Regions from separate parts of the Streptomyces sp. NPDC126503 genome, predicted to be linked through region 2. Evidence: riboswitches for the same ligand, from Rfam matches in the RefSeq annotation. Region 2 holds a riboswitch; each other region holds the start of a gene.
The links. Region 2 has a riboswitch for cobalamin ahead of ABTY40_RS14465 (ribonucleoside-diphosphate reductase subunit alpha). Riboswitches for the same ligand answer to the same signal wherever they lie in the genome.
Positions count from the first base shown of each region.

Region 1: linked by a shared signal. The riboswitch ahead of ABTY40_RS12260 (ABC transporter substrate-binding protein) and the one ahead of ABTY40_RS14465 (ribonucleoside-diphosphate reductase subunit alpha) in region 2 are both predicted to bind cobalamin.
Region 3: linked by a shared signal. The riboswitch ahead of ABTY40_RS07245 (cobalamin biosynthesis protein) and the one ahead of ABTY40_RS14465 (ribonucleoside-diphosphate reductase subunit alpha) in region 2 are both predicted to bind cobalamin.

Region 1 covers NZ_JBEORS010000007.1:168,091-177,934, forward strand. Annotated here, with positions in the region: gene ABTY40_RS12245 (phospholipase D-like domain-containing protein) at 1-311, opposite strand, end outside; gene ABTY40_RS12250 (ABC transporter ATP-binding protein) at 517-1,323, opposite strand; gene ABTY40_RS12255 (FecCD family ABC transporter permease) at 1,320-2,408, opposite strand; gene ABTY40_RS12260 (ABC transporter substrate-binding protein) at 2,405-3,442, opposite strand; cobalamin riboswitch at 3,509-3,710, opposite strand; gene ABTY40_RS12265 (EF-hand domain-containing protein) at 3,810-4,061, shown strand; gene ABTY40_RS12270 (UDP-glucose dehydrogenase family protein) at 4,212-5,540, shown strand; gene ABTY40_RS12275 (GMC family oxidoreductase) at 5,584-7,173, opposite strand; gene ABTY40_RS12280 (APC family permease) at 7,170-8,732, opposite strand; gene ABTY40_RS12285 (aldehyde dehydrogenase family protein) at 8,759-9,844, opposite strand, start outside.
Region 2 covers NZ_JBEORS010000009.1:60,212-70,055, reverse strand. Annotated here, with positions in the region: gene ABTY40_RS14485 (extracellular solute-binding protein) at 1-32, opposite strand, end outside; gene ABTY40_RS14480 (GntR family transcriptional regulator) at 465-1,229, shown strand; gene ABTY40_RS14475 (carbon starvation CstA family protein) at 1,420-3,657, shown strand; gene ABTY40_RS14470 (YbdD/YjiX family protein) at 3,654-3,869, shown strand; cobalamin riboswitch at 4,059-4,181, shown strand; gene ABTY40_RS14465 (ribonucleoside-diphosphate reductase subunit alpha) at 4,314-6,686, shown strand; gene ABTY40_RS14460 (ribonucleotide-diphosphate reductase subunit beta) at 6,749-7,705, shown strand; gene def (peptide deformylase) at 7,774-8,403, opposite strand; gene ABTY40_RS14450 (tetratricopeptide repeat protein) at 8,471-9,451, opposite strand; gene ABTY40_RS14445 (HD-GYP domain-containing protein) at 9,531-9,844, opposite strand, start outside.
Region 3 covers NZ_JBEORS010000004.1:50,788-60,631, forward strand. Annotated here, with positions in the region: gene ABTY40_RS07225 (hypothetical protein) at 1-502, opposite strand, end outside; gene ABTY40_RS07230 (alpha/beta hydrolase) at 580-1,707, opposite strand; gene ABTY40_RS07235 (inorganic phosphate transporter) at 2,109-3,383, shown strand; gene ABTY40_RS07240 (hypothetical protein) at 3,396-3,617, shown strand; cobalamin riboswitch at 3,728-3,870, shown strand; gene ABTY40_RS07245 (cobalamin biosynthesis protein) at 3,906-4,895, shown strand; gene ABTY40_RS07250 (cobyric acid synthase) at 4,892-6,400, shown strand; gene ABTY40_RS07255 (putative cobaltochelatase) at 6,552-8,645, shown strand; gene cobO (cob(I)yrinic acid a,c-diamide adenosyltransferase) at 8,645-9,253, shown strand; gene ABTY40_RS07265 (cobyrinic acid a,c-diamide synthase CobB) at 9,247-9,844, shown strand, end outside.

The DNA of each region.
Region 1 (9,844 bases), on a different contig from region 2:
AGGAGCAGGCGCACCCGCACACCGCTGCGGGCCCGGTCGGCCAGCGCCTCGGCGAACTGCCGGGCTATGTCGCCCCGCCAGTACACGAACGTCATCATGTCCACCGTGTGCCGGGCCGTGCGGATGCTGTCGAGCATCGCCGGGAAGATCTCGTCGCCGTTGCGCAGGGCGCGCAGCGCGTTCCCCTCGGTGGCGGCGATGCCGATCAGGCGCTCCAGGCGCCGCCGCATCCGCTGGGCGCGCCCGGCCAGGGAGGCCGGGGCGGCGTCGGTCTCGGCGGTCGCGTCCGGTGTGCTGGATGTACTGGTCATGGCTACCCCTGCCGGTCGGAGGAGGTCGCCCCGTACGTCCGGCTACCGTCGGGGCGAGCCGACTGTACCGACCCCCCGGTCCCGGCTCCACGCCTGCCACCAGCCCCTTTCCGCGGGCCGCCCGGGTAAACCGCCGGACACGGGCGCGCCGGGCGTCCGCCGGGCCCGGTGCCGGTCCGCCCGGGACGTCGGTCCGACGGGGACATCAGTCCGCCCGGGACGTCAGCGTGCCGAGGAAGCGGATGTGGGGAGGACCCGCCGGATCGGGCCGGGTGACGGCCGCGCGGACGCCGTACACGTCGGCGATCAGTGCCTCCGTGAGGACGTGGGCCGGTTCACCGGAGGCCACCACCCGGCCCTCCTTCAGGACGACGAGCCGGTCGCAGTACAGGGCGGCCAGGTTCAGGTCGTGCAGGGCGATCACGCTGGTCAGCCGCAGGCTCGCGACCAGGGACAACAGGTCGAGCTGGTGCTGGATGTCCAGGTGGTTGGTGGGTTCGTCGAGCAGCAGCTCGCGGGGGTCCTGAGCGAGGGCCCGGGCGATCTGGACGCGCTGGCGCTCGCCGCCCGAGAGGGTGCGCCAGCTCCGGTGGGCCCGGTCGGTCAGCCCCGTACGGGCGAGGGCGGACCGTACGGCCTCCTCGTCGGCGGAGGAGGCGGGCGTCCACGCGCGGCGGTGGGGCACCCGGCCGAGCCGGACGATGTCGGCGACCGTCAGGTCGACCTGGGTGTCGGCGTGCTGCTCGACGGTGGCCAGGCGCCGGGCGACGGTCCGGCGGCCGATTCCGGCGAGCGGCCGGCCGTCCAGGGTGACGACGCCGGTGTCCGGGGCGAGGACCCCGGCGAGGAGGCGCAGCAGGGTGGACTTGCCCGAGCCGTTGGGTCCGAGGAGGCCGGTGACCGTGCCGGGGCGCGGGGTGAGGCTGACGCCGTCGAGGACGAGGGTCCCGCCGGCGGTGCGCGAGACGCGCGCGGCCCGTAGCCCCTCCCCCGCCCGGGCGGGCGCGGTCACCGGCCGCTCCCGGCGCTCCGGGTGCGGTACAGGACGAGGACGAAGGCCGGGACGCCGATCAGCGAGGTGACCACGCCGACGGGGACCTCCTGGGGTTCGAGGACGGTACGGGCGAGGGTGTCGGCCCAGACGAGGAAGACCGCGCCGGCGAGGGCCGTCACGGGCAGCAGACGGGCGTGGCCGGGGCCGGCGAGCGCGCGGGCCGCGTGCGGCAGGACGAGGCCGACGAAACCGATGGCGCCGGCCGCGGAGACGAGGACGGCGGTGAGCAGGGCGGTGACGGTGAGGAGGACGAGACGGGTGCGGGTGACGGCGACGCCGAGGGCCGCGGCGGCGTCCTCGCCGAAGGCGAAGGCGTCGAGGGTCCGCGCGTGACCGCCGCAGAGCAGCAGGGCGGCGGCCAGCACCGCGCCGCAGACGGCGACGTCCGTCCAGCTCGCGCCGGCGAGCGAGCCGAGCAGCCAGAAGAGGACCCCGCGGGTGGTCTCCGCGTCGGCCGCGGTCATCACCACGAAGGAGGTGAGGGCGGAGAACAGCTGCATGGCGGCGACACCGGCGAGCACCACCCGGTCGGTCGACCCGCCGAGGGTGTGGCTGAGCAGGAGCACGAGGGCGAAGGAACTGACCGCGCCCACGAAGGCGCCTCCGGTGACGGAGAGTGCGCCCCCGCCGGCGCCGAGGACGACCACCGCGACCGCTCCGGTCGAGGCTCCGGAGGAGACCCCGAGCACGAACGGGTCGGCGAGCGGGTTGCGCAGGAGCGACTGCATCACGACCCCGCAGACGGCCAGCCCCGCGCCGCACACGGCGGCGAGGAGGGTACGGGGCAGGCGCAGGTTCCACACGATGCCGTCGCGGATCGGGGAGAGTTCGGTGGCGCCCGCGCCGAGGTGGGCGGCCACGGTGGACCAGACGTCGCCGACGCGGATGTCGGCGGGGCCGACGGTGATCGCGGCGGCGGCGGAGAGGCAGAGCAGCGCGAGCCCGGCGGCCCCGGCGAGCGGCAGGGTCCAGCGGCGGCCGCGGAAGGCCGCCGCCGCCCGGCCGGGTATCGAGGCCGGTGTCCGGGCGGGAGGGGCCGTCATCGGGCGAGTCCGTACGTCCGCAGGGCCGCGGCCACCTTCTCGACGCCCTCGACGGTCCGGATGGTCGGGTTCATCGCCTGGCCGCTGAGGAGCACGTACCGCTTGTGCTTCACGGCGGTCATGTTCCGGGTGGCGGGGTGGGACTCCAGGAACTCGATCTTCTTGGCGGCGCTCTCGGCCGACTGCGCCCGCCGGGTCAGGTCGGCGATCACGAGGACGTCGGGGTCCCGGTCGGCGACCGTCTCCCAGTTGATCTGCGGCCACTCCTCGCGGGTGTCGTCGAAGACGTTCTTCACGCCGAGCGTCTCGCTGACGATGCCGGGCGCCCCGCAGCAGCCGGCCATGTAGGGGGCCTCGGCGTCGGAGAACCAGTACAGGACCGAGGCGTCGGAGAAGTCGTCGCCGGCGGTGGCCTTCGCGACCCGGGCCCGGAGCTGCGCGACGAGCTTCTCCCCGCGCTCCGGGACGCCGAAGATCCGCGCAAGGTCGCGCACTTCGCCGTACACGGCGTCCATGGTCAGCGGCCGGGTGCGGACGCCGTCGCCGTCGCCGCTGTTGTCCTTGCCGGCGCAGTCGGACGGGGAGACGTACGCGGGCACGCCGAGCTTCTCGAAGCGCTCCCGGGGGGCCACGCCGCCCGTGCCGACGGTGTGGAGGAAGGAGGCGGTGACGAGGTCGGGTTCGGTGTCGAGGACCTTCTCGAAGGAGGGGTACCGGTCGGCGAGCCGGGGCACCTTCGCGTTCTCCTTCTCCAGTTGCTTCAGGACCGGGTCGGTCCAGGTCGCGGTGCCCACCATGCGGTCGGCCAGGCCGAGGGAGAGCAGGATCTCCGCCGATCCCTGGTCGAGGGCGGCGGCCCGGCGCGGTGCCCGGGCGACGGTGAGCGCGCGCCCGCAGTTGTCGAGGGTGACGGGATACCCGGAGGCGGCGCCCTTCGCGGGTGCGGGTGCCGGTCCCCCTCCCCCGCAGCCGGCGGCGAGCAGGGCGCCGGCGAGAAGCAGCGCGGCGGTACGGGCGGGGCGGGCGAGCGGCACGGAAGCGTCCTTAGCGGCCACGGCTCATACGCGGAGCCTGTCGTACGGTGCTCCCCGGGCGACGGTACGACGCCGGGGCCGCCAGCAGGTCTTCGGACTCGGGGTCGTCCGGACGGAACGCCTTCCCGGGCCTGTCGTACCGCCCAGTGGCCGATGCTCCGCCCGTCACCCTCACCGCTGCGCGTCAGTTCCGGATTCCCACCGGATTCCCTGACTCGTCGCGTACGGGACGTACACGCGGAGTGCGACTGGCCCGGGCAAATTACCACAGGGGGTGCACGGGCAACCCGGCGGGCGGAAGGGGCGTCCTTCCGGACAGGAAGCGTCGGCCGGACGGCGCGTACGGTCACACGGAAGCAGGACAGCGATGAGCGACAAGGCCCGCATTCTCTTCGACGCGCTCGATCTCGACCACGACGGCACCCTGACGCGGATGGAGGTGATGCGCGCGCTGCGCGAGAAGGGGCCGACCCTCGCGGCGCAGGGCGTGATCCCGCTCTGGGGCATCGGGGACGTCGACGCCTCGGCCGCCCTCTTCGACGCGGCCGACCAGAACGGCGACTGCGTGCTGACCTTCGAGGAGTTCGCGACCTGGGCGGACCGCCGGTTCGGCTGGTGACGAAGGCCCGGTGAGGCGGGCCCGGTGACGCGGGGCGGGCAGCGCCCGCGTCCACGGCGCCCGGCGCGGCGGAGGGTGACCAGAACAGGGCACTCCCTCACGTTCTGTGTTTCGGTGGGAGACGGGGACCCACGAGCGTCGAGGAGTGCCATGCGGGTAGCGGTCATCGGGCAGGGGTACGTCGGCCTGACGGGCGCGGTGGCGCTCGCGCGGCACGGGCACCGGGTGGTCGGTGTGGAGCAGGACGGGGAGCGGCTCTCGCGGCTGCGGGCCGGGGAGCCGGCGGTGTACGAGCCGGGGCTCGCGGAGCATCTGGCGTCGGTCCTGCGGACGGGACGGCTGGATTTCGTGGGGTGCCTGGAGGAGACGACGGCCGCCGATCCGGTGGACGCGGTGCTGCTGAGCGTGGGGACGCCGCCCGCGCCCGACGGCACGGCCAACCTCTCCCACGTCCGCGAGGCGGTGCGGCAGGCCGCCCTGCTGGAGGGGTCGCCGCTGGTGGTGCTCAAGTCGACGGTGCCGCCCGGCACGAGCGACGCACTCCTGGCGGAGCACCCTCACCTGCGCGAGCGGTTCGTGTACAACCCCGAGTTCCTCAACCAGGGCCGGGCCCTGGACGACTGGCAGGCCCCGGCCCGTACCGTCGTGGGCACGCACGCTCCCGCGGCGCTCGCGCGGTGCCGTGAGCTCTACGCGTGGGTGAGCTGCCCGTGGGTGACGACGACCCCGGCGAGCGCGGAGATGATCAAGTACGCGAGCAACGCCTTCCTGGCGGCGAAGATCAGCTTCGCCAACGAGGTGGCCGGGCTCTGCGCCGACGGGGACCTCGACATCGACGACGTGATCCTCGGGGTCGGCCTGGACCCCCGGATCGGTCCCGCCCTGCTCACGCCCGGGACGGGATTCGGTGACTCCTGCCTGCCGAAGGACACCGTCGCGCTCGCGCACTGGGCCCGGGAGCGGAACATCGACACCCCGCTCCTGGACGCCACGATCGAGACCAACGTCCGCCGGCCGGGGCTGCTCGTGCGGACGCTCCTGGAGAGCGCCGGGGGTCGTCTGAACGGTCTGCACGTGGCCGTGCTCGGGCTGCGGTACGAGCCGTGGAGCGACGACCTGCGGGCCGCGCCGAGCCGGGCGGTGATCCCGCTGCTGCACGAGCACGACGCGGTGGTACGGGTCTGGGACCCGGCGATGACGGCCGAGGACCTGCGCCGCGCCGCGCCGCGCGGGGTGGCGCACCCCTCCCTGGTGTCGGCGGTGACCGGCGCGCACGCGGTGCTCGTGCTGACCGCGTGGCCGGAGCTGACGGGCGCCGACTGGGAGGAGCTGGTGCCCCGGATGGCGGAGCCGCGGATCGTCCTCGACGCCAAGAACTGCCTGCCCGCCCCGGTCCTGCACCGCACGCCCGCGCTCTACCGGAGCGTCGGCAACCGCCGCCCGTCGCGGCAGGACCCGGCCCCCGAACCCGCCGCCTGAGCGGGGGCGCGGGGGCTACGGGCCCCGTACGGTGACGCTCCCGTCAGGCCCGGGCGTCCTCGCGGAGCAGGTCCGCGCACTTCTCGCCGATCATCATCGTGGTGATGCACGGGTTGACGGTCACGAGGTCCGGCATCACGGAGCCGTCCGCGACGCGCAGGCCGCGGACGCCCTTGACGCGCAGGCGGGCGTCGAGCGGCGCCGTCGGGTCGTCGTCCGCGCCCATCTTCACCGTGCAGGCCGGGTGGTAGACGGTGTTGTGCGTCTTGTGGATGTAGTCGAGCAGCTCGTCGTCGGTACGGACCTCGGGCCCGGGGGCGAGCTCGGCGCCCGCCCAGCCGGCGAGCGCGGGCTGTGCGGCGATGCGGCGCGCCAGCTTGAGGCCGTAGGTCATCACCCGGACGTCGTGCTCGTGGGTGAAGTAGCGGGGGTCGACCTTCGGCTTGTCGCGGTAGTCGCGGGTGCGGAGCCGGACGGTGCCGCGCGACTTGGCGCGGGTGACGTTGGGGGTCAGGCAGAAGGCGTTCTCGGAGGTGGGGTAACCGTGCCGGGCGGTGTTCATGTCGAAGGGCACGGAGCCGTAGTGGAACATCAGGTCGGGGCGGTCGAGTCCCGGCTCGGTGTCGTAGAAGATGCCGGCCTCCCACCACTGGCTGGAGGTGGTGGTCATGGGCTGCTTCGCCTCCCACATGATCACGCCCTCCGGGTGGTCCTGGAGGTTCTCGCCGACTCCGAGCGCGTCGACGCGGACGTCGACGCCGACCTCGCGCAGGTGCTCCGCCGGGCCGATGCCGGAGAGCATCAGGAGCTTCGGGGTGTCGATGGAGCCGCAGGAGACGACGACCTCGCGGCGGGCGCGGACCGTGCGGCTGTGGATCATGTCCGGGTCGAGGTACTCGGCTCCGGTGCAGCGGTCCCCGTCGAAGAGGAGCCGCTTGGCCCGGACCCCGGTGCGTACCTCCAGGTTGGGGCGCTTGCCCATGACGGGGTGCAGGTAGGCGACCGACGACGACTGGCGGATGTTGTTCTCGTCGGAGTTGATCTGGAACCAGTTCGCGCCCCGCACCACGGTCCGGCCGGTGTTGAAGGGGGTGGTGGGGATGCCCGCCTGTGCGCAGGCCTCCAGCAGGGCGGTGCCGCAGGGGTCGCCGCCCTTGAGGGTGCGCAGTTTCACGGGGCCGGTGCGGCCGTGGTGATCGCCGGGCGCGTCGTTGTTCTCCAGGCGCCGGTAGAGCGGGAAGAGGTCCGCCGCGCTCCAGCCGGTGCAGCCGGCCGCGGCCCAGTCGTCCAGGTCCTCGGCGGGGGCCCAGAAGGCGATGCACGAGTTGTGGGAGGAGCAGCCGCCGAGGACCTTGGCGCGGGCGTGGCGCATGAAGCTGTTGCCGCTGGCCTGGGGTTCGACGGGGTAGTCCCAGTCGTAGCCGGATTCGAGGAGGCCCATCCAGCGTTCCAGCTTCAGGACGTTGTCGTCGCCGACGTCGCTGGGGCCGGCCTCCAGGACGCAGACCGACACGGACGGGTCCTCGCTCAGCCGGGCGGCGACGACGTTGCCCGCCGTGCCGCCGCCGACCACCACGTAGTCGAACGTCTCGTGGGTGCCGTGGGTCTCGGGGGTGCGGGTGGTGTCGGTCATCGGGCGACGGCTTCCTTCGGTGCGGCGGGCTGTTCGGGGGCCGCCGGGGCGGCGTGTTCGGCGAGGACTCCGGTGCGGTGCCGCTGCACGAACCAGTAGTAGGTGAATCCGCCGAGCGCGATGGCGCCGACGAAGAGGACGGCACCCCAGCGCAGGTACCAGTGGTGGGGGGCGGTGGCGTTGTAGACGGCGGCGCGCGGCCAGATGAGGTTGAGGGTCATGCCCGCGCCCCACAGCACGGCGAGGATGTTGACGGGCAGGCCCCAGCGGCCGAGGGAGAACTTGCCCTCGGCGGGCTTCCAGCGGCCGCGCAGCCGGGCGACCAGCATGGGTCCCGTGACCAGCAGGTAGGCGAGGTAGATCATGATGATGCCGATGCTGGTGACGACGGTGAAGATCTGCGGCTGACGGATGTTGACCAGCAGGATGGCCAGCGCCAGGACGCCGATGATCACGGTCGGCAGGACGGGGGTGCCGAAGCGGGGGCTGACCTTCGACAGCCGGGACGCGCCGGGCAGGTTGTTGTCCCGGGCCATCGCGAAGGCGAGGCGGACGGCGGCGGTGTGGACGGCGAGCGCGCAGACGGTGACGGCGATGAGGACGCACCAGAGCATCGCCTTGCCGGCCGTCGGGCCGAGCACGTCGAGGACGACGTACTGGAGGCCGTCGGTGGAGATCTTCCCGCCCCTGAGGCTGGAGACGCTCATGAGGGCGAGGATGAGGATGAGGCCGCCCAGGACGAAGGAGGCGACGATCGCGCGGAGGATGGCGCGCGGCGCGTTGCGCGAGGGGTCGAGGGACTCCTCGCCGAGCGAGGCGGCCGTGTCGAAGCCGTACATCACGTACGCCGAGGCGAGGGAGGCGACGAGGAACGCGCCGAGGTAGCCGAAGGGCTGGCCCGTGCCGGTGCCGGCGGTGTCGGTCACGACCTCGGGGCCGCGCACGACGTTGACGGCGAGGAGGACGATGAGGACGACGGTGGCGATCAGTTCGAGGAAGACGCCGGCGGTGTTGATCCGTGCCATCAGCTTCACGCCGAAGGCGTTGACGAGCGTGGTGAAGAGGATCAGCACGGCGGCGAGGAGGACCGCGTTGGTCGCCGTGTCGTAGGGCCCCGTCCCGTCCCCGACGATCTGGAAGGCCGAAGAGATCTGAGGGAGGGTCAGCTGGTAGGCGAGGGCGACGGCGGCGATCGACACCACCGAGGCGAGGAGCATCATCCAGCCGGCGAGCCAGCCGATGTGCGGATTGCCCACCTTCTTGGACCAGTTGTAGATGGAGCCCGCCACCGGGTAGCGGGCGGCCAGCTCGGCGAAGCAGAGCGCCACCATGAACTGGCCGGCGAAGACCATCGGCCAGGACCACCAGTAGGCGGGTCCGCCGCTGGCGAACCCGAAGTAGAACAGCTGGAAGGTGCCGGTGAGGATGGAGATGTACGAGATGCCGGCGGCGAAGGTGTGGAAGGTGCCGAGTGTTCTCTTGAGCTCCGGCCGGTAGCCGAACTCGGCGAGCTCGTCGTCGTCACGGGCCACGGCGGGCCCGGGCGGTGCTGCGGTCATGGGTGACTCCTCGACGGTGGGGCGGACTACTCGAACCAGCGCTGCGCGGCCGGCGCGGTGTTGCGCCAGATGTGCTTCGCCTCGCGGTACTCCGCCAGGCCCGCCGGGCCCAGCTCCCGGCCCGTGCCGGACTGCTTGAAGCCGCCCCACTCGGCCTGCGGCACGTACGGGTGGTAGTCGTTGATCCAGACCGTGCCGAGGCGCAGCCGCCGGGCCATCCGGCGGGCGCGGGCCTCGTCGCCGGTCCAGACGGCGCCGGCGAGGCCGTAGATGGTGTCGTTGGCCAGCTCGACCGCGTGGTCCTCGTCACCGTCGCGGAACCGTTCGACGGTGAGGACGGGGCCGAAGGACTCCTCGCGGACGACCTCCATGCCTGCCCGGCACTCGTCCAGCACGGTCGGCAGGTAGTAGAAGCCCCGCTCGAAGTCCGCGCCCTGGGGACGGGCGCCGCCGCAGCGCAGTACCGCGCCCTCGGCGATGCCCTTCTCGACGTACGCCTCGACCTTGGCGCGGTGTTCGGCGGAGATGAGCGGCCCGGTCCTGGCGGCCTCGTCGAAGGGGCCGCCGAGGCGGATGTCGCCCGCCCTGCGCACGAGTTCGTCCACGAACCGGTCGTGGATCCGGTCCTCCACGAGGAGGCGGGCCCCGGCCGAGCAGACCTGCCCTGAGTGGAGGAAGACCGCGGTGAGCGCCATGTCGACGGCGGCGTCGAAGTCGGCGTCCGCGAAGACGATGTTCGGGTTCTTGCCGCCCAGTTCGAGGGCGACCTTCTTCACGGTGGCGGCGGCGGCCGCCATCAGCCGGCGGCCGGTCCGCACCCCGCCGGTGAAGGAGAGCAGGTCGACGTCGGGGTGTTCGGCCAGCGGCGCGCCCGCCTCGGGGCCCGCGCCGAGCACCAGGTTGGCGACGCCGTCGGGGAGCCCCGCCTCGGCGAGCAGGCGCATGAGGTGGAGGGCGGTGTGCGGGGTGAGTTCACTGGGCTTGAGGACGAAGGTGTTGCCGGCGGCGAGGGCCGGGGCCACCTTCCAGGCCGTCTGGAGCAGGGGGTAGTTCCAGGGGGTGATCAGCGCGCAGACGCCGACCGGCTCGTACACCACGGTGCTCTCCGCCGT
Region 2 (9,844 bases):
ACGCCGATCGCCACGATGAGCTTGCGCTTCACGCCACCCTCCTCAGGGATGCCTGCAACCCCCCTGCCCACCGCGCGAAGACATACGTCGAGTAATGCTGTGGGGCCGGGACCTGGTCATTAATGGTTTAGACCAGTACCCGGAGCTTGGCCTAGACCTTTTTGGGTGTCAAGGGTGCGCAGGAGGGGTATCGGCGTCCGTTATCGGACCGACATCTCACCCTCCACACGCGCCGCCCGGCCGGGCGGAAGGGAGAATGCGGACGCGGGAACGGCCGGGCTCGCAATGGCCTAGACCAAGAGGGCGTTCCTCGGTGTATAAGAAGGCAGGGCACGACTCCTCCGGCCGCACCGGCATGTGTCGGCGGGAGAAACCGTGGTGGCGGGCGAACCGTGCCACCATGTGAGCCGCGACAGACGGAGGAGCCGGTGACGGCAGCAGCACAGGAGTCGGGAAGGCAGGCCATGGCCACGGAGGCGGGCAGCACCGAGACAGAGACCGGGGCGGTCACCCGCACCGCGCGCGTGCCCAAGTACTACCGGCTCAAGCGCCATCTCCTCGACATGACGGAGACCCTCCCGCCCGGCACCCCGGTCCCCCCGGAGCGCACGCTGGCCGCCGAGTTCGACACCTCGCGCACCACCGTCCGCCAGGCCCTCCAGGAGCTGGTCGTCGAAGGGCGCCTGGAGCGCATCCAGGGCAAGGGCACCTTCGTCGCGAAGCCCAAGGTCTCCCAGGCCCTCCAACTCACCTCGTACACCGAGGACATGAGGGCCCAGGGGCTCGAGCCCACCTCCCAGCTCCTCGACATCGGCTACGTCACCGCCGACGACACCCTCGCCGGCCTGCTCGACATTTCCGCCGGCGGCCGGGTGCTGCGGATCGAGCGGCTGCGCCTGGCGAGCGGCGAGCCGATGGCCATCGAGACCACCCACCTCTCGGCCAAGCGCTTCCCCGCGCTGCGCCGCTCCCTGGTGAAGTACACCTCGCTCTACACGGCCCTGGCCGAGGTCTACGACGTCCACCTCGCCGAGGCCGAGGAGACCATCGAGACCTCCCTCGCCACCCCGCGCGAGGCGGGACTGCTCGGTACGGACGTGGGCCTGCCGATGCTGATGCTGTCCCGCCACTCGCGCGACGCGCAGGGCGAGCCGGTGGAATGGGTGCGCTCGGTCTACCGCGGCGACCGGTACAAGTTCGTGGCGCGCCTCCAGCGCCCCAACGGCTGAGACCCGCCTGCCGAACGCCCCCGAAAGGCCCCGCCGAGCACCCTCCGCGGGGCCTTCGGCGTTCCCCGGCGGGCAGTTGAGCGGAAAAGCGTTGCCGTACCGATATGCGGACGGGGGGTGACGCTGCGCGAAGCGAGCGCCTAGATTTCCTGCGCATCACACGGTGATCAGCGAGGGGACGGTTGCAGCAATGCCAGAGCCGGAAGCAACACCCGTTACGGAGCGAAAAGGCCTCACGCCCAAGTCCATCGCCATCTGGACGCTCGTCGCCCTGGTGGGCGCGGCGGGCTGGGCCGTGCTCGCGCTCTCCCGCGGTGAGGACGTCTCCGCCGCCTGGATGCTCGCGGCCGCGCTCGGCTCGTACGCGATCGCCTACCGCTTCTACGCCCGGTTCATCGCACGGCGCGTACTGAAGGTCGACAAGACGCGGGCAACTCCCGCCGAGCGGCTCGACAACGGTGTCGACTTCCATCCGACCGACCGCAGGGTGCTCTTCGGACACCACTTCGCGGCGGTCGCCGGCGCGGGCCCGCTGGTCGGTCCGGTGCTCGCCGCGCAGATGGGCTATCTGCCGGGCACGATCTGGATCATCGTCGGCGTCATCTTCGCCGGCGCCGTCCAGGACATGGTGACGCTGTTCTTCTCCACCCGGCGCAACGGCCGGTCGCTGGGCCAGATGGCCCGTGACGAGATCGGCCCGTTCGGTGGCGCCGCCGCGCTGATCGCGGTCTTCGCCATCATGATCATCCTGCTCGCGGTGCTGGCCCTGGTCATCGTCAACGCCCTCGCCCACTCCCCGTGGGGCGTCTTCTCCATCGGCATGACGATCCCGATCGCCCTGCTGATGGGCGTCTATCTGCGCGTCCTGCGCCCGGGCCGGGTCACCGAGGTCTCGGTCATCGGCGTGGCCCTGCTGCTGCTCGCCATCGTCGCGGGCGGCTGGGTCGCCGAGTCGTCCTGGGCCGACACCTTCACGCTCGAACCGGGCACCCTGGTCATCTGGATGATCGTGTACGGCTTCCTGGCCTCCGTGCTCCCGGTCTGGATGCTGCTCGCCCCGCGCGACTACCTGTCGACCTTCATGAAGGTCGGCACCATCGTCTTCCTCGCGCTCGGCGTGGTCATCGCCCTGCCGACCATGAAGATGGACGCCGTCACGGACTTCGCGACGCGCGGCGACGGTCCCGTCTTCGCCGGCTCGATGTTCCCGTTCGTCTTCATCACCATCGCCTGCGGCGCGCTCTCCGGCTTCCACTCCCTGGTCTCCTCGGGCACCACCCCGAAGATGATCCAGAAGGAGACCCAGGTCCGGATGATCGGCTACGGGGCCATGCTCACCGAGTCGTTCGTCGCCATCATGGCGATGATCACCGCGTGCATCATCGACCCGGGTCTGTACTTCGCCATCAACTCCCCCGCCGGAGTCGTCGGCACCACGGTGCAGTCCGCCTCCGAGGCCGTCGCCAACCTGGGCTTCACGATCACCCCGGAGGCGCTGGCCCAGGCGGCCAAGGACGTCGAGGAGGCGAGCCTGCTCTCGCGTACCGGCGGCGCGCCGACCTTCGCGCTCGGCATGTCGGAGATCTTCTCCGCGGTCGTCGGCGGTACCGCGATGAAGGCCTTCTGGTACCACTTCGCGATCATGTTCGAGGCGCTGTTCATCCTCACGACCGTGGACGCGGGAACCCGCGTCGGCCGGTTCATGCTCCAGGACATGCTGGGCAACGTCTACAAGCCGTTCCGCCAGGTCAGCTGGAAGCCGGGCGTCTGGTTCGCCAGCGCGGTCGTCGTCGGCGGCTGGGGCTACTTCCTCTGGGTCGGCGTGCACGACCCGCTGGGCGGCATCAACCAGCTGTTCCCGCTGTTCGGCATCGCCAACCAGCTGCTCGCCGCCGTGGCGCTGGCCGTCTGCACCACGCTGCTCATCAAGTCGGGCCGCCTGAAGTGGGCCTGGGTCACCGGCGTCCCGCTCGCCTGGGACGTCGCCGTCACCCTGACGGCGAGCTGGCAGAAGATCTTCTCCGAGGACCCGCGGGTCGGCTTCTTCGCCCAGCGGGACAAGTACCAGGCGGGCATCGACGCCGACAAGGTGCTCCCGCCCGCCAAGTCGATCGACGACATGCACACCGTCGTCACCAACTCCACCGTGGACGGCGTGCTGTCCGCGCTGTTCGCGATCCTCATCATCGTGGTGATCGCCGACGCGGGCCGGGTCTGCGTCAAGGCGATCAGGAACCCGGAGGGCGTCCGGCTCTCCGAGACGCCGCACGTCGAGTCCAAGCTCGTCGCTCCCGCCGGCATGTTCCCCACGAAGGAGGAGAAGGCGGAGCTGGTGGCCGCCGGACTCGGCGCCGGAGGCGGCATGCGCGGGGAGACCGCACCGGGCGAGTCGCGAGGTGACGCGCCGACCGGGACCGGCTCGGCATGAGCACGGCGCACACGGTCCGCCATCTGAGGCGCGCGGTGCACGCGATCCGCTGGTACGTACGGGAGCTGTCCGGCGAGGCGGTCTACGACCGGTACGTCGCCCACGCCAGAAGCTGCGACCCGGACGCCGAGGTGATGACCCGGCGGGAGTTCGAGCGCAGCCGCACCGACGCGCGGGAGGCCGATCCGCGCGAGGGGTTCCGCTGCTGCTGAGCCCTCACCGGCCGTCCGACGGGCCGCCGCCCTCCCCCTCCGGGGAAGGCGGCGGCCCGCTGCGTGGGGCCCCCGGCCAACTCACCGCGTGCGCCTTCCGCGACGACCGAGACCCCCACGTCGGCAAGCAGCTCCGACACCCGACGCCACTACATGTGGGGGGTGCCGCGAGCGACGCCCCCCACATGTATGCTCATGCTCGCTGTCGACGCAGGGGAATCCGGCGCGAATCCGGAACTGTCCCGCAACGGTGTGTCTTGTACCTGTTCGTACGAGGTGAGTCCGAGGACCTGCCGACGGTGCGCCCGGTCCGTCCGTTCCGGGTGCCACAGACGTCCGGGCCTCGTGGAGTGGGCCGGTGGACGCGGAGCGGCCATGCCCACGGCCGCCCGCCTGCCCGCCTTCCCTCCCCCTGGCCCCGAGCCGAGCGAGGGAGAGCCCCACGTGACCATCGCGCCCGCCGATCCGGCCACCGCGATCGAGAGCGACGGTAACGAGAGCGACGGACCCGGGACCGTACTGCTGCGGACCCTGACCGAGCTGACCGCCGACCTCCCCGACACCGACCCCGGCAAGGTCGCCGCCGCCGCGCTGCGCGGCCGCAGCGCCGCCTCGGACGAGGCGGAGTTGCGCGAGCTGGCCACCGAGGCCGCCGCCGGCCTGATCGCCGAGGACCCGGCGTACTCCCGGCTCGCCGCCCGCCTGCTCACCGTCACGATCGCGGACGAGGCCGCCTCCCAGGGCGCCGTCTCCTTCTCGTCCTCCGTCGCGGTCGGTCACCGCGAGGGCCTGATCGCCGACCGCACCGCCGCCTTCGCCACCCTGCACGCCGCGCGCCTGGACGCGCTGATCGACCCCGCGGCCGACGACCGCTTCGGCTACTTCGGCCTGCGGACCCTCTACTCGCGCTACCTGCTGCGCCACCCGATCACCCGCAAGGTGATCGAGACCCCGCAGCACTTCATGCTGCGCGTCGCCTCCGGCCTCGCCGAGGACGACAGCACCCGGGCCGTGGACGAGGTGGCGGCGCTGTACGGGCTGATGAGCCGGCTCGACTACCTGCCCTCCTCCCCCACCCTGTTCAACTCCGGCACCCGCCACCCCCAGATGTCCTCCTGCTACCTGCTCGACTCCCCGCAGGACGAACTGGACTCCATCTACGACCGCTACCACCAGGTCGCGCGCCTCTCCAAGCACGCGGGCGGCATCGGTCTCTCGTACTCCCGGGTGCGCGCCCGCGGTTCGCTGATCCGCGGCACCAACGGCCACTCCAACGGCATCGTCCCCTTCCTGAAGACGCTCGACGCCTCCGTCGCCGCCGTCAACCAGGGCGGGCGCCGCAAGGGCGCCGCCGCCGTCTACCTGGAGACCTGGCACGCGGACATCGAGGAGTTCCTGGAACTCCGCGACAACACGGGCGAGGACGCCCGCCGGACGCACAACCTGAACCTGGCGCACTGGGTCCCGGACGAGTTCATGCGCCGGGTGAACGCCGACGCCGAGTGGTCGCTGTTCTCCCCCGCCGACGTGCCCGAGCTGGTGGACCTGTGGGGCGAGGAGTTCGACGCCGCGTACCGGAAGGCGGAGGCCGCGGGCCTGGCCCGCCGGACGCTGCCGGCCCGCGACCTGTACGGCCGGATGATGCGGACCCTGGCGCAGACCGGCAACGGCTGGATGACCTTCAAGGACGCCTCGAACCGTACGGCCAACCAGACCGCCGAGCCGGGCCACACCGTCCACTCCTCCAACCTGTGCACCGAGATCCTGGAGGTCACGGACGACGGCGAGACCGCCGTCTGCAACCTGGGCTCGGTGAACCTGGGCGCCTTCGTGGACACGGCCACCGGCGACCTCGACTGGGAGCGGCTCGACGCGACCGTCCGGACCGCCGTCACCTTCCTCGACCGGGTCGTCGACATCAACTTCTACCCGACCGAGCAGGCAGGCCGGTCCAACGCCCGCTGGCGCCCGGTGGGCCTGGGCGCCATGGGCCTCCAGGACGTCTTCTTCCAGCTGAAGCTGCCCTTCGACTCGGCCCCCGCGCGGGCCCTGTCGACCCGGATCGCCGAACGGATCATGCTCGCCGCGTACGAGGCCTCCGCCGACCTCGCCGAGCGTCACGGCCCGCTGCCCGCCTGGGAGAAGACCCGTACGGCGCGGGGCGTGCTGCACCCCGACCACTACGACGTGGAACTGAACTGGCCCGAGCGCTGGGCCGCGCTGCGCGAGCGGATCGCCGCCGTCGGCATGCGCAACAGCCTGCTGCTCGCCATCGCCCCGACGGCGACGATCGCCTCGATCGCCGGCGTGTACGAGTGCATCGAGCCGCAGGTGTCCAACCTCTTCAAGCGCGAGACGCTCTCCGGTGAGTTCCTCCAGGTCAACACGTACCTGGTGGACGAGCTGAAGCGGCTGGGCGTCTGGGACGCGCAGACCCGCGAGGCGCTGCGCGAGGCCAGCGGCTCGGTGCAGGGCTTCAGCTGGGTGCCGGCCGAGGTCCGGGAGCTGTACCGCACGGCCTGGGAGATCCCGCAGCGCGGCCTGATCGACATGGCGGCGGCGCGGACCCCGTTCCTGGACCAGTCGCAGTCGCTCAACCTGTTCCTGGAGACGCCGACCATCGGCAAGCTCAGCTCGATGTACGCGTACGCCTGGAAGCAGGGCCTGAAGACCACCTACTACCTGCGCTCGCGCCCGGCGACCCGGATCGCCCGCGCCGCCCAGGTCACCACCCTCCCCGTCCAGCAGGCGACGCCCGACGCCGACGCCCTCGCCTGCTCCCTTGAGAACCCCGAGTCCTGCGAGGCCTGCCAGTGACGAGCACCACGAACACCGAGAAGAACCTGCTGGACCCGGGCTTCGAGCTGACCCTGCGTCCGATGCGCTACCCGGACTTCTACGAGCGTTACCGCGACGCCATCAAGAACACCTGGACCGTGGAGGAGGTCGACCTCCACTCCGACGTCGCCGACCTCGCCAAGCTGACGCCGGGCGAGCAGCACATGATCGGCCGTCTGGTCGCGTTCTTCGCGACCGGCGACTCGATCGTGGCGAACAACCTGGTCCTGACGCTCTACAAGCACATCAACTCCCCCGAGGCGCGCCTCTACCTGAGCCGCCAGCTGTTCGAGGAGGCCGTGCATGTCCAGTTCTATCTGACGCTGCTCGACACCTACCTGCCCGACCCGGACGACCGCGCCGCCGCGTTCGCCGCCGTCGAGAACATCCCTTCCATCCGGGAGAAGGCGCGGTTCTGCTTCCGCTGGATGGACTCGGTGGAGAAGATCGACCGCCTGGAGACCCGGGCCGACCGCCGCCGCTTCCTGCTCAACCTCATCTGCTTCGCCGCCTGCATCGAAGGGCTGTTCTTCTACGGCGCCTTCGCGTACGTGTACTGGTTCCGGTCCCGCGGCCTGCTGCACGGCCTGGCGACCGGCACCAACTGGGTGTTCCGCGACGAGACGATGCACATGAACTTCGCCTTCGAGGTCGTCGACACCGTCCGCAAGGAGGAGCCGGAGCTGTTCGACGCGGAGCTCCAGGAGCAGGTGACCGCGATGCTGCGGGAAGCCGTGGAGGCGGAGCTCCAGTTCGGCCGTGACCTGTGCGGCGAGGGCCTGCCGGGCATGAACACCGAGTCCATGCGCGCGTACCTCGAGTGCGTGGCCGACCAGCGCCTGGTGCGGCTGGGCTTCGCGCCGGTGTACGGCTCGGAGAACCCGTTCGCGTTCATGGAGCTGCAGGGCGTGCAGGAGCTGACCAACTTCTTCGAGCGCCGTCCGTCCGCCTACCAGGTGGCGGTGGAGGGGTCGGTCGACCTCGACGAGGACTTCTAGCACCTCCGTACGGGGAAGGGCCCCGCGCCGGTGACGGCGCGGGGCCCTTCCCCGTACGGGTGGCGCGGTCAGTCGTTGGGGACCGTCTCGTAGCGGGGGGTGCCCTCCGCCATCTGGCGCAGGGCGTCCTTGCGCTCGCGCTTGGAGAGCTTGTCGATGTACAGCGTGCCGTACAGGTGGTCCGTCTCGTGCTGGAGGCAGCGGGCGAAGTAGCCCGTGCCGCGCACCTTGATCGGGTTGCCCTGGGCGTCCTGGCCGTGCACCTCGGCGTAGTCGGGGCGGGCCAGCGAGGCGTACGCGGTGGGGACCGAAAGGCAGCCCTCGTTGGAGTCGTCGAGGAAGCGGCGCTCCGCCGGCAGCTCCTGCAGGACCGGGTTGACGACGACGCCGGTGTGGCGGACGCCCTCGTCGTCCGGGCAGTCGTAGACGAAGACCTTCAGGTCGACGCCGATCTGGTTCGCGGCCAGGCCCACGCCCTCGGCGGCCTTCTGGCTGGCGAACATGTCGTCGATCAGTGCCGCCAGCTTGTCGTCGAACTCGGTGACGTCACGGCACTCCTTGTGGAGGACCGGGTTGCCGACCACCGTGATCGGCCGCGCGGTGCCGCGCTCGCGGTGGGCGAGCTCACGCGCCTCGCAGTCCTCCGTGTCCACGACGAAGCCGTCGTTGATCTGCTCGTCCGTCTCCTGCTGCGCCATGTGCTGCCGCGCCTTCCTGAAAACCCGATTCCGTCGGAGGACAGCCTACGGGCCCTGCGCGGGAGGCTCAGCAGACCTCTTCGAGATCGCGCCACTCGCGGCTGTCGGGGCTGTCGGCCACCCAGCCGTCGAGGAGCCCGCGCACCAGACCCGCCGGGGCGGCGATGCCGCACTCGCGCTCGGGCACCCACAGCTCGCCGGGCGAGCGGTGGCCGAGCGGCCCGGGATGGCCGGGTTCGCTGTGGTCGTGCGGATCGGAGTGCTCGCCCTCGCCCTCGGCGCTCGGCATGGTCGACTCCGAGCAGGCACGGCAGAGCAGCCGCACGGAGGAGGACCAGTCCTCGGCGGCGAATCCGGCGTCGGCGGCGAGCTGCTCCAGGGCGTCCCGGTCGGCCTCGGTGGCGGCCTCCAGGAGGACCACCCAGGTGGGCACGGGCGAGGGCGCCCAGAGTTCGATCTCGTCGAAGACCGGGTAGGACGGGCCGGCGGTGGTGGTCCGCTCGCCGTTCGGCACGCCGTCGTGCAGGACGACCTCGCCCCAGCGGCGCCCCGAGGAGGGCAGCGGGATGGAGAGGACCTCGATGCGCGCGGGGTCCAGCCTGCGGCCCCACACGACCTCGGCCTCGCCCTCGGGCGAGAGCCGGACGGCGGCGCTGCCCAGCTCCATGCCGGCGGGCTCGCCGGTGCCGGAGGCGGCTCCGGGCACCTTGAGGCCGTACGCCTGCCAGGCGCGGCGGGCCAGCGGCCAGTCCTGGAGCGCGGTGGCGGCGATGCCGACGTTCCACCAGTCGGGGGCGCCGGTCTCCTTGTCGAGCAGGGCGACCGCGCGGAGCCCGGCGGCCCGGGCCTGCTCCCAGTCGTGCCGGAACTTGTGCAGCAGCGCCAGATTGAACCAGGACTCCGAGAGCCAGGGCTCCAGATCCGCCGCTCGCGTCAACAGCGCGCCCGCGTCCTCGTACCGGCCGTCGCCGATCAGCGTGAACGCGCGGTCGGTGGCCTGCCGCCACGAGGCGGAGGGCCGATGCCGTACCTTCCCGAAGATCCTCACGATTCCCGCCTGCCGGTCGCTTCACCCTCTTGTTCGCATCCAACCATGCCCGGTCGGACGCGCGCTCATTACCCATGGGTTACCCAGGGGCGGCCGAGGTCACCCCAGGCGCGCCGCCCCGCGCCAGAACCCTGGCCAGGCACTCGACGACATCCGGGTGATAGTCGCGCGCGGTCCCCAGGCGCAGCCGCTCCAGGGCGCCGAGCGCGGCGCCCGCGCCCGCGTCGGCACCGGCTCCCACCAGGTCGTCGTAGGCGTTGACGACCCGGACGATGCGGGCGGCCCGGGGCTGCTCGCGGTACGGGTCGGCCTGGCGTTCCACCACGAGGGCGACGGCGGCGGGGACGCCGGTCCTGCGGACGACCTCGCCGCCGAGGAGGGCGATCCTGCGCT
Region 3 (9,844 bases), on a different contig from region 2:
CGGCGACGGCGCTCGCCTCGACGCCCTCGGGGGCCGGGTGCACCAGGGACCAGGCGTCGAAGAGGGCGACCCAGCCGCGCAGGACGGCGGAGTCGTCACGGTCCCAGGCACGCAGCCGCCAGCCGGGGCGGGCGGTGTCGCCGTGCAGTTCGACGAGCCCGGCGAGGCGGGCGCGGTCCCAGCCGGCCCGGATCTGGCCGGGCGTCAGGCCGAGGGCCTCGGCGGCCCGTTCCCGCGCGGGGACGCTCGCGGAGCCGGGGCGGGCCGCGGGTCCCGCGCCGCGCGGGGCGGCGGCCCAGCGGGCGATCCGTACGGCGTCGGCGAGGACGTGCCGCGCCTGGCGGGCGAGTTCCGCGCGGGGCGGAGTCCCCTCGGGCGGCCGCGGTGCCGGGCGGGTGCGCCGGGTGGTCACCGCCCGCCGGGCGGTGGCCAGCGCCCGCGGGCGGACGAGTCGGAGTCTGGAGTTGCGCGCCAATGGTTCATCGGGCTTTCGAGACGTCACGGGGGCAGTCTTCCCGCTGACGGCCCGAAAGCCCAATCGGAATGCCCGGTGCCGAGGGAGCGGCTCCCGGCGGACCGTCACATGAGTGGGGTGAGGAAGCGGCGCACGGCCTCCTCGTAGCGCAGCGGGTCGGCGTTCCACATGGCGGCGTGGGGGGCGTGCCGCACGGTGACCAGGGTGACGAGGCCGGGCCGGCGGGTGGCGAGTTCGACGGACGGCTCCCAGGGGGCGAGCGTGTCGTCGGGCCCGTGCAGGATCAGGGTGGGAACGCGCGGATCGGCCGCCGCGGGGGCGGCCGGGAAGCGGCCCGCGGGCGGGCCGGTCATCGCGCGGGCGGCCCGGACGGCGAGCGGGAGCAGGAGCCCGGGGATCCGGTGGGCCGTGGCGAGGTTGCGCAGGGTGGTCTCGCGGGCGAGGACCGGGGAGTCCAGGACGAGGCCGGCGATCCGGTGCCGTACGCCGGACTCGGCGGCGGCGCGCAGGGCCATCGAGGCGCCCGTGCCCCAGCCGTGCAGGACGACCTGGGCGGCGCCCCGGCGGACGGCGTAGCGGATGGCGGCGTCGACGTCGCGCCACTCGGAGTCGCCGAGGTGGGCGAGGCCGTCGGGTGAGGCGGGGGCGCCGGCGTCGCCGCGGTAGGCGGGGACGAGGACGGGCACCTTGCGGCGGGTGAGGAAGGGGACGAGGTTGAGCGGGTGCTCGCGGGTGGTGCCGAGGCCGTGCAGCGCGATCACCCAGGTGGTGCGTGGGCCGGGCACCAGCCAGGCCGGGAGCGGCCCCAGCTCGCCGGGGATCTCGACGTCCTCGTAGGGGAGGCCGAAGGCGGTGAGCGGGGTGCCGACGTGCAGCTGCGGGGTGAGCCGGACGCGGGCGCCGGTCCCGAGGGTGCCGAGCTCGACCCGTTCCAGGCGGCGGACGACGGTGTCGGCGGTGTGCGGGACCCGGTCGAGGACGGGACCGACGACCGCGTGCAGGCCGGGCGCCGCCACCCCGTACGTACCGGGGCGCAGGGACGCGAGGCTGCGGGTGAGGGTGATCCGTTCCGGTCCCGTGGCGTGCACGGTGAGCCGGGGGTCTCCCGGGAGGGGACGTCCGGACGAAGCCCTGAGGGCGACGTCGCTGGCGTACCGGCCGGCCGCCACCGCGGCCGCGCCGACACCGATCAGTGTGGTGACGGCCGCTGCCGTCGCTGTAGCCGGGCGCACGCTCCCAGTGTCCGCAGCACGCCCCGTCCGTGCCACCCGACGGGCCGGTCGCGCGGCGACCTTCTCTCCGGGAGGTCCCCGGGGCGGGTGTCCGTGTCGTCGGAGGTCCCCCGGGCGGGTGACATGGGTCTCGCGGGGCCGTCCCCCGTCGGGATGATTCCGTCCAGGGGGCGGACAGGCCTTCGGACGCCGGGGAGGCGGCGGGGGGCGGTGGGCCAGCGGGCGTACGGATTACCCGGGGTTCCGGGGTGTTCGGATGGTGGACAGGGGTGGGCGGCGCCGGAAAGCGGAATCCGTTGACACCGGTTCGGGACACCACACTGCCCGCCCCAGTTCACCTTCCGTTCATCCAGGTTGCTTACGTTCGACGAGCCACTGACGTCAAACGATTGCCTGGGTAAATGGAACACATCACGCTGCTGCTCGCCATTGTGGTCGTGACAGCTCTCGTGTTCGATTTCACGAACGGTTTCCACGACACCGCCAACGCGATGGCCACGACCATCTCGACCGGTGCGCTCAAGCCCAAGACGGCGGTGGCCATGTCCGCCGTGCTCAACCTCGTCGGCGCCTTCCTCTCGGTGGAAGTGGCCAAGACGATCTCCGGCGGCATCATCAACGAACAGGGCATCCGCACAGAAGTGATCTTCGCGGCCCTGGTCGGCGCCATCCTGTGGAACCTGCTGACCTGGCTCGTGGGCCTGCCCTCCAGCTCCTCCCACGCCCTCTTCGGCGGCCTCATCGGCGCCGCGGTCGCGTCGGCCGGCTGGTCGGCCGTCAACGGCTCCACCATCGTCACCAAGGTCCTCATCCCGGCCGTGGCGGCCCCCCTCGTCGCCGGTCTGGCCGCGATGGCCGCGTCCCGCCTGACGTACAAGATCAACGCCAACCGCGAGGCGAAGGCCACGGCCAAGGGCTACCGCGCCGGCCAGATCGCCTCCGCCGGTCTCGTCTCCCTCGCGCACGGCACCAACGACGCGCAGAAGACGATGGGCATCATCACCCTCGCGCTGGTCACCCAGGGCGTCGTCGCCCCGGGCGCCAACCCGCCGCTGTGGGTCATCGTCTCGGCCGGTGTCGCCATCGCCCTCGGCACCTACCTCGGCGGCTGGCGCATCATCCGCACCATGGGCAAGGGCCTCACCGACCTCCAGCCGCAGCAGGGCTTCGCCGCCCAGACCAGCGCCGCCACGGTCATCCTGGCCTCCTCGCACCTGGGCTTCTCGCTCTCCACCACCCAGTCCTGCTCGGGTGCCGTGATGGGCGCCGGCCTCGGCCGCAAGGGCGGTGTCGTCCGCTGGTCGACCGCCACCCGGATGTTCGTGGCCTGGGGCCTGACCCTGCCCGCCGCCGGCCTCGTCGGCGCCGGCGCCGAGTTCCTCACCCAGCAGGGCACCTGGGGCATCGTCGCCGTCGCGATCCTGCTGGTCTCCGGCTCCGCCGTCATCTGGGCGCTGTCCCGCCGCAAGCCGGTCGACCACCACAACGTCACGGACGACGACCTCGACGGCGGCTCCGGCACCCCCGGCGTCGTGACCACCGCGATCGCGGCCGTCACCCCGCCGCCGCCGGCCGGCTCGGTCGCCGCCGTCGCGGACGAGGACCTCAAGACCACCATCCCGGCGCGGGTCCCCACGGACCCGGCCGCTCCCCCGGCCCCCGCCGCAGCGGTGTAAGGAACGAACGACATGAAGATCGACTGGGCAGCCCTCGGCTCCGTCTTCGGAGTCAGCCTCGTGGCGACCGTCGCCCTGGTGGGCCTCTTCTCCCTCGGCATCGTCGGCCTCACCAAGCAGGAGGAGGCCGCGGCGAACGGCGGCTCCGCCACCCTCGCCCGCACCGGCGCCTACGCCTGCTTCGCGCTCTGCGCGGCGGCCGTCGCGTACGGCATCTTTCTGATCGTCGTCTGACACGGCGACCTGACGGCCGGGCGGTCCGCACCTCGGGTGCGGGCCGCCCGGCCGTCGTGTCTGTGGTGCTTCGCACAGTGACCCGTCGCAGGTCAAGAGTGAGTTGACGGGCGTTCTCGGGGCGTGGTGGACTGCCGAGGCCATTACGGCGGCAAGGAAGAGGAAGTCCGGTGCGATTCCGGCGCGGTCCCGCCACTGTGACCGGGCCCCCAGGGGTCCGGGAGCCAGGAACTCCCCCCGCCGGTCACGTCGAGCCAGGGCGCGGACCCTGAGTGAGGACACAGCGCCATGCCCGGCCGCACCCGCAGCCTGTCCGAAGCCGGCCCTTCCGGGGCCGCCGGTGTCTTCGCGTACGGAGCGGCCGCCGGCCTCGCCGCCGATCTGCTCCTCGGAGACCCCCGCCGCGGGCACCCCGTCGCCGCCTTCGGCCGGGCCGCCGCCGCCGTCGAGCGGCGCCTGCACCGCGACCACCGGGGCTGGGGCGCGCTGCACACCGCCGTCTGCGCCGGTTCCGCCGTGGCGCTCGGCGCCGTCGCCGCCCGCGCCGCACGGCGCAGCCGCGCCGCCTCCACCGTCCTGACCGCCGCCTCCGTGTGGGCCGTCGTCGGCGGTACGACCCTGGGCCGCGAGGCCCGCGCGATCGGCGGGGCGCTCGCGGCCGGCGACCTGGAGGTGGCGCGCGAGCGGCTGCCGCGTCTGTGCGGCCGTGACCCGCAGTCCCTGGACGGTCCGGCGATGGCCCGCGCGGTCGTCGAGTCCGTCGCCGAGAACACCTCCGACGCCGTCGTCGGCGCCCTCGTGTGGGGCGCCGTCGCGGGCGTGCCGGGGCTGCTGGGCTTCCGGGCCGTCAACACCCTGGACGCGATGGTCGGCCACAAGTCCCCGCGCCACCGCCGCTACGGCTGGGCCTCGGCGCGCCTGGACGACCTGGCCGGCTGGCCGGGCGCCCGCCTGACGGCCGCGCTCGCCACCCTCGCCGGGGGCGATCCGCGCGGGGGCGTACGGGCCTGGCGGGCCGACGCCGGCCGGCATCCCAGCCCCAACGCGGGTCCGGTCGAGGCCGCCTTCGCGGGCGCCCTCGGCGTACGGCTCGGGGGGACGCTCTCGTACGGCGGGCGGGTCGAGCACCGGCCCGTCCTCAACGGGGAGGGGCGGCCCGTGGAGGTCGCCGACATCGACCGGGCGGTCCGGCTCTCGCGCCGGGTGACCTGGCTGACCCTGGCCGCCTGCGCGGGCGGCCGGCTGATCGCGGACACGCTGAAGCGGAGGACGAAGTGAGGGGTGGGGGGCTGCTCGTCGCCGGGACGACCTCCGACGCGGGCAAGAGCGTCGTCACGGCCGGCATCTGCCGCTGGCTGGTTCGGCAGGGCGTCAAGGTCGCGCCGTTCAAGGGACAGAACATGTCCCTCAACTCCTTCGTGACCCGCGAGGGCGCCGAGATCGGCAGGGCCCAGGCCATGCAGGCGCAGGCCGCCCGCGTCGAGCCGACCGCGCTGATGAACCCGGTGCTGCTCAAGCCGGGCGGCGACCGGTCCAGCCAGGTCGTGCTCATGGGCCGGCCGGTGGGCGAGATGAGCGCCCGCGGCTACCACGGCAACCGGCAGAAGGAACTGTTCGAGCCGGTCGTCGCCTGCCTGGAGGAGCTGCGGGCCACGCACGACGCCGTGATCTGCGAGGGCGCGGGCAGCCCCGCAGAGATCAACCTGCGCCGCACCGACATCGTGAACATGGGCATCGCGCGGGCCGCGCGCCTGCCCGTCGTCGTGGTCGGCGACATCGACCGGGGCGGGGTCTTCGCCCAGTTCTTCGGTACGACGGCGCTGCTCGCGCCCGAGGACCAGGAGCTCGTCGCCGGATACCTCGTGAACAAGTTCCGGGGCGACGTGACCCTCCTGGAACCGGGCCTCGACATGCTGCAGGGGCTCACCGGACGCCGCACCTTCGGCGTCCTGCCGTACGCGCACGGCCTCGGCATCGACGAGGAGGACGGCCTGCGCGTCTCCCTGCGGGGCGCGGTGCGCGAGTCGGTGGTGGCCCCGCCGGTCGGCGCGGACCTGCTGCGGGTCGCCGTCTGCGCCGTACCGCTCATGTCCAACTTCACGGACGTGGACGCGCTCGCGGCCGAGCCGGGGGTGGTCGTGCGGTTCGTGGACCGGCCCGAGGAGCTGGCCGACGCGGACCTCGTCGTCGTGCCCGGCACCCGGGGCACGGTCAAGGCGCTGGCCTGGCTGCGGGAGCGGGGCCTCGCGGCCGCCCTCGCGCGGCGGGCGGCCGAGGGCCGGCCGGTCCTCGGCATCTGCGGCGGCTTCCAGGCCCTCGGCGAGCACATCGAGGACGAGGTCGAGTCGAGGGCGGGCGCCGTCGACGGCCTCGGACTGCTGCCCGTCCGGGTCCGTTTCGCCCGCGAGAAGACCCTCGCCAGGCCGGTGGGCGAAGCCCTCGGCGAGCGCGTCGAGGGGTACGAGATCCACCACGGCGTCGCCGACGTACGGGGCGGGGAGCCGTTCCTGGACGGCTGCCGGGTCGGTGCCGTGTGGGGCACCCACTGGCACGGCTCCCTGGAGAGCGACGGCTTCCGCCGCGCCTTCCTGCGGGAGGTCGCCGCGGCGGCCGGGCGCGCCTTCGTCCCGGCCCCGGACACCTCCTTCGGGGCGCTGCGCGAGGAACAGCTCGACCGGCTCGGTGACCTGATCGAGGAGCACGCCGACACGGACGCGCTGCTGCGGCTCATCGAGGAGGGGGCCCCGAAGGGGCTGCCGTTCGTGCCGCCGGGGGCGCCGTGAGGGGACCGTCCGCGAACGCGCGGGGAGCACGGGTCCGCCGCCTGTCCCGGCGGGCCGTTCCCACGGGCGCGAGCGGGTCCGCCCGCCCGGCGCCCTCCCGGGCCGGGCACGCCCCGGCCGAGCACAAGCCTTCCGAAGGAGTGACCACCCGATGAGCACCCGCTTTCCGTTCACCGCCGTCGTCGGCATGGACGACCTGCGGCTGGCGCTGCTGCTGAACGCCGTCAGTCCGTCCGTGGGCGGTGTTCTCGTCCGGGGCGAGAAGGGCACCGCGAAGTCGACCGCCGTCCGGGCGCTGGCCGAACTCCTGCCGGAGGTGGCCGTCGTCGCCGGGTGCCGGTTCAGCTGCGACCCGGCCTCGCCGGACCCGGACTGCCCGGACGGGCCCCACACCGGCGGCGCCCCGGACGCCCGCCCGGCGCGGATGGTCGAACTGCCCGTGGGAGCCTCCGAGGACCGGCTCGTCGGCGCGCTGGACATCGAGAAGGCGCTCGCGGAGGGCGTGAAGGCCTTCGAGCCCGGCCTGCTCGCCGCCGCGCACCGGGGGATCCTGTACGTCGACGAGGTCAACCTCCTGAGCGACCACCTGATCGACCACCTGCTCGACGCCGCCGCCATGGGCGCCTCCCACGTGGAGCGCGAGGGCGTCTCCGTGCGGCACGCCGCCCGCTTCCTGCTCGTGGGCACCATGAACCCCGAGGAGGGCGAGCTGCGGCCGCAGCTGCTCGACCGGTTCGGGCTCACCGTGGAGGTGGCCGCCTCGCGCGACCCGCAGCAGCGGGTGGAGGTCGTCCGGCGGCGGCTGGCGTTCGAGGACGACCCGGCCGGGTTCGCCGCGCGCTGGGCGGACGAGGAGACCGCGCTGCGGGAGCGGATCGCCGCCGCCCGGGAGCTGCTGCCGAAGGTCGTCCTCGGGGACGCCGCGCTGCTCCAGATCGCCGCGACCTGCGCCGCCTTCGAGGTGGACGGCATGCGCGCCGACATCGTCATGGCCCGGACCGCGACCGCGCTCGCCGCGTGGGCGGGCCGGACCGAGGTCACCTCCGAGGACGTGCGGCAGGCGGCCCTGCTGGCGCTCCCCCACCGCCGGCGCCGGGCGCCTTTCGACGCGCCCGGCCTGGACGAGGACAAGCTCGACGAGACGCTGGAGCGGTTCAAGGGCGAGGAGCCGGACGGGGACCCGGAGCCGGACGGCCCGGGTGACGGCGGTCCCGGTGACGACGGAGGGCCCGGGGGCGGCGGGGGCGGGATTCCGCCGCAGAGCGAGGGGCCCGGGTCCGGGGAGCCCCCGGCGCCCGAGGAGTCCTCCACGCCCGAGGAGACCTCCGCGCCCGGGGAGGCCCCGGCGCAGGCTTCGCGGGGTGGCGGTCCCGGCGCCGGTGAGCGCGCCGCCGTCGCGGCCGGGGAACCCTTCCGTACGAAGACGCTGAGCGTGCCCGGTCTCGGCGAGGGGGCCGCGGGGCGGCGCTCCCGGGCCCGTACCGAACACGGCCGTACCACCGGGGACACCCGGCCCCGGGGCGCGCTGACCAAGCTGCACCTGGCCGCGACCGTACGGGCCGCCGCCCCGCACCAGCGGGCGCGCGGGCGCGGCGGGCCTGGGCTCGTGGTGCGGCGCGACGACCTGCGGCAGGCGGTCCGGGAGGGCAGGGAGGGGAACCTGGTCCTGTTCGTGGTGGACGCCTCGGGGTCGATGGCGGCGCGGCAGCGGATGAGCGCCGTGAAGGGCGCGGTCCTGTCGCTGCTGCTCGACGCCTACCAGCGGCGCGACAAGGTGGGTCTCGTCACCTTCCGGGGGCGGGACGCCGAGGTCGCGCTGCCGCCGACCTCGTCGGTGGACGCCGCCGCCGCCCGTCTGGAGAAGCTGCCCACCGGCGGGCGCACGCCGCTGTCGGCCGGGCTGCTGAAGGCGCACGACGTGCTGCGCGTGGAGCGGCTGCGGGACCCTTCGCGGCGCCCGTTGCTCGTGGTGGTGACCGACGGCCGGGCGACCGGCGGCGGCGCCGACCCGGTGGCGCTCGCGGCCCGCGCCGCGCGGCTGCACGCCGCCGACGGCACGGCCGCGGTGGTCGTGGACTGCGAGACGGGGCCGGTACGGCTCGGTCTCGCCGGGAACCTCGCCCGTGATCTGGGCGGGACCGCCGTGACGCTGGACGAGCTGCGCGCCGACGCGATCGCCGGGCTCGTCAGGGACGTACAGGGACAGGGCAACAGCCCGAAGGACTCGATGAGGAGGGCCGCGTAGTGCCCAAGGGACAGCCGACCGTCGTTCCGGACGACGGACTGACCACCCGCCAGCGGCGCAACCGCGCGCTGGTGATGGTGCACACGGGCGTCGGGAAGGGGAAGTCGACCGCCGCCTTCGGCATGGCGCTGCGCGCCTGGAACCAGGGCTGGCCGATCGGGGTGTTCCAGTTCGTCAAGTCCGCCAAGTGGCGGGTCGGCGAGGAGAACGCGCTGAAGGCGCTCGGTGAGACGGGCAAGGGCGGCACGGTCGTCTGGAACAAGATGGGCGAGGGCTGGTCCTGGATCCAGCGCGAGGTCGCCGAGGGCGAGCAGTCGCACGAGGACAAGGCGCGCGAGGGCTGGGAGCAGGTCAAGCGGGACCTCGCCGAGGAGCGGTACAAGTTCTACGTCCTGGACGAGTTCGCGTACCTGCTGCACTGGGGCTGGATCGACACCGCCGAGGTGGTGGAGGTGCTGCGGAACCGTCCGGGGCAGCAGCACGTGGTCATCACCGGCCGCAACGCCCCCCAGGAGCTGGTGGACTTCGCGGACCTGGTGACCGACATGTCGAAGGTGAAGCACCCGATGGACGCGGGTCAGAAGGGCCAGCGGGGCATCGAGTGGTAGCACGTCTCGTCATCGCCGCGCCCTCCTCGGGCGCGGGCAAGACCACGGTCGCGACCGGTCTGATGGCCGCGTTCGCCGGCCGTGGTCTGGCCGTCTCCCCGCACAAGGTCGGCCCCGACTACATCGACCCCGGCTACCACGCGCTCGCGACCGGCCGGCCGGGGCGGAACCTCGACGCGTACATGTGCGGGACGGGGCTGATCGCCCCGCTGTTCGCGCACGGCTCGCGCGGCTGCGACCTGGCCGTGGTCGAGGGGGTCATGGGCCTGTACGACGGGGCCGCCGACCAGGGCGAGCTGGCGTCCACCGCGCAGGTGGCCAAGCTCCTCAAGGCGCCGGTGGTGCTGGTGGTGGACGCCTCCTCGCAGTCGCGGTCGGTGGCGGCGCTCGTGCACGGTTTCGCGTCCTGGGATCCGGAGGTCCGGATCGGCGGTGTGATCCTCAACAAGGTCGCCACGGACCGGCACGAGCACCTGCTGCGCGAGGCGCTCGGCGGGTCCGGGGTGCCGGTGCTCGGTGTCCTGCGGCGGGCGCCCGGTGTGGCGACGCCCTCGCGGCACCTCGGCCTCGTGCCGGTCGCGGAGCGGCAGG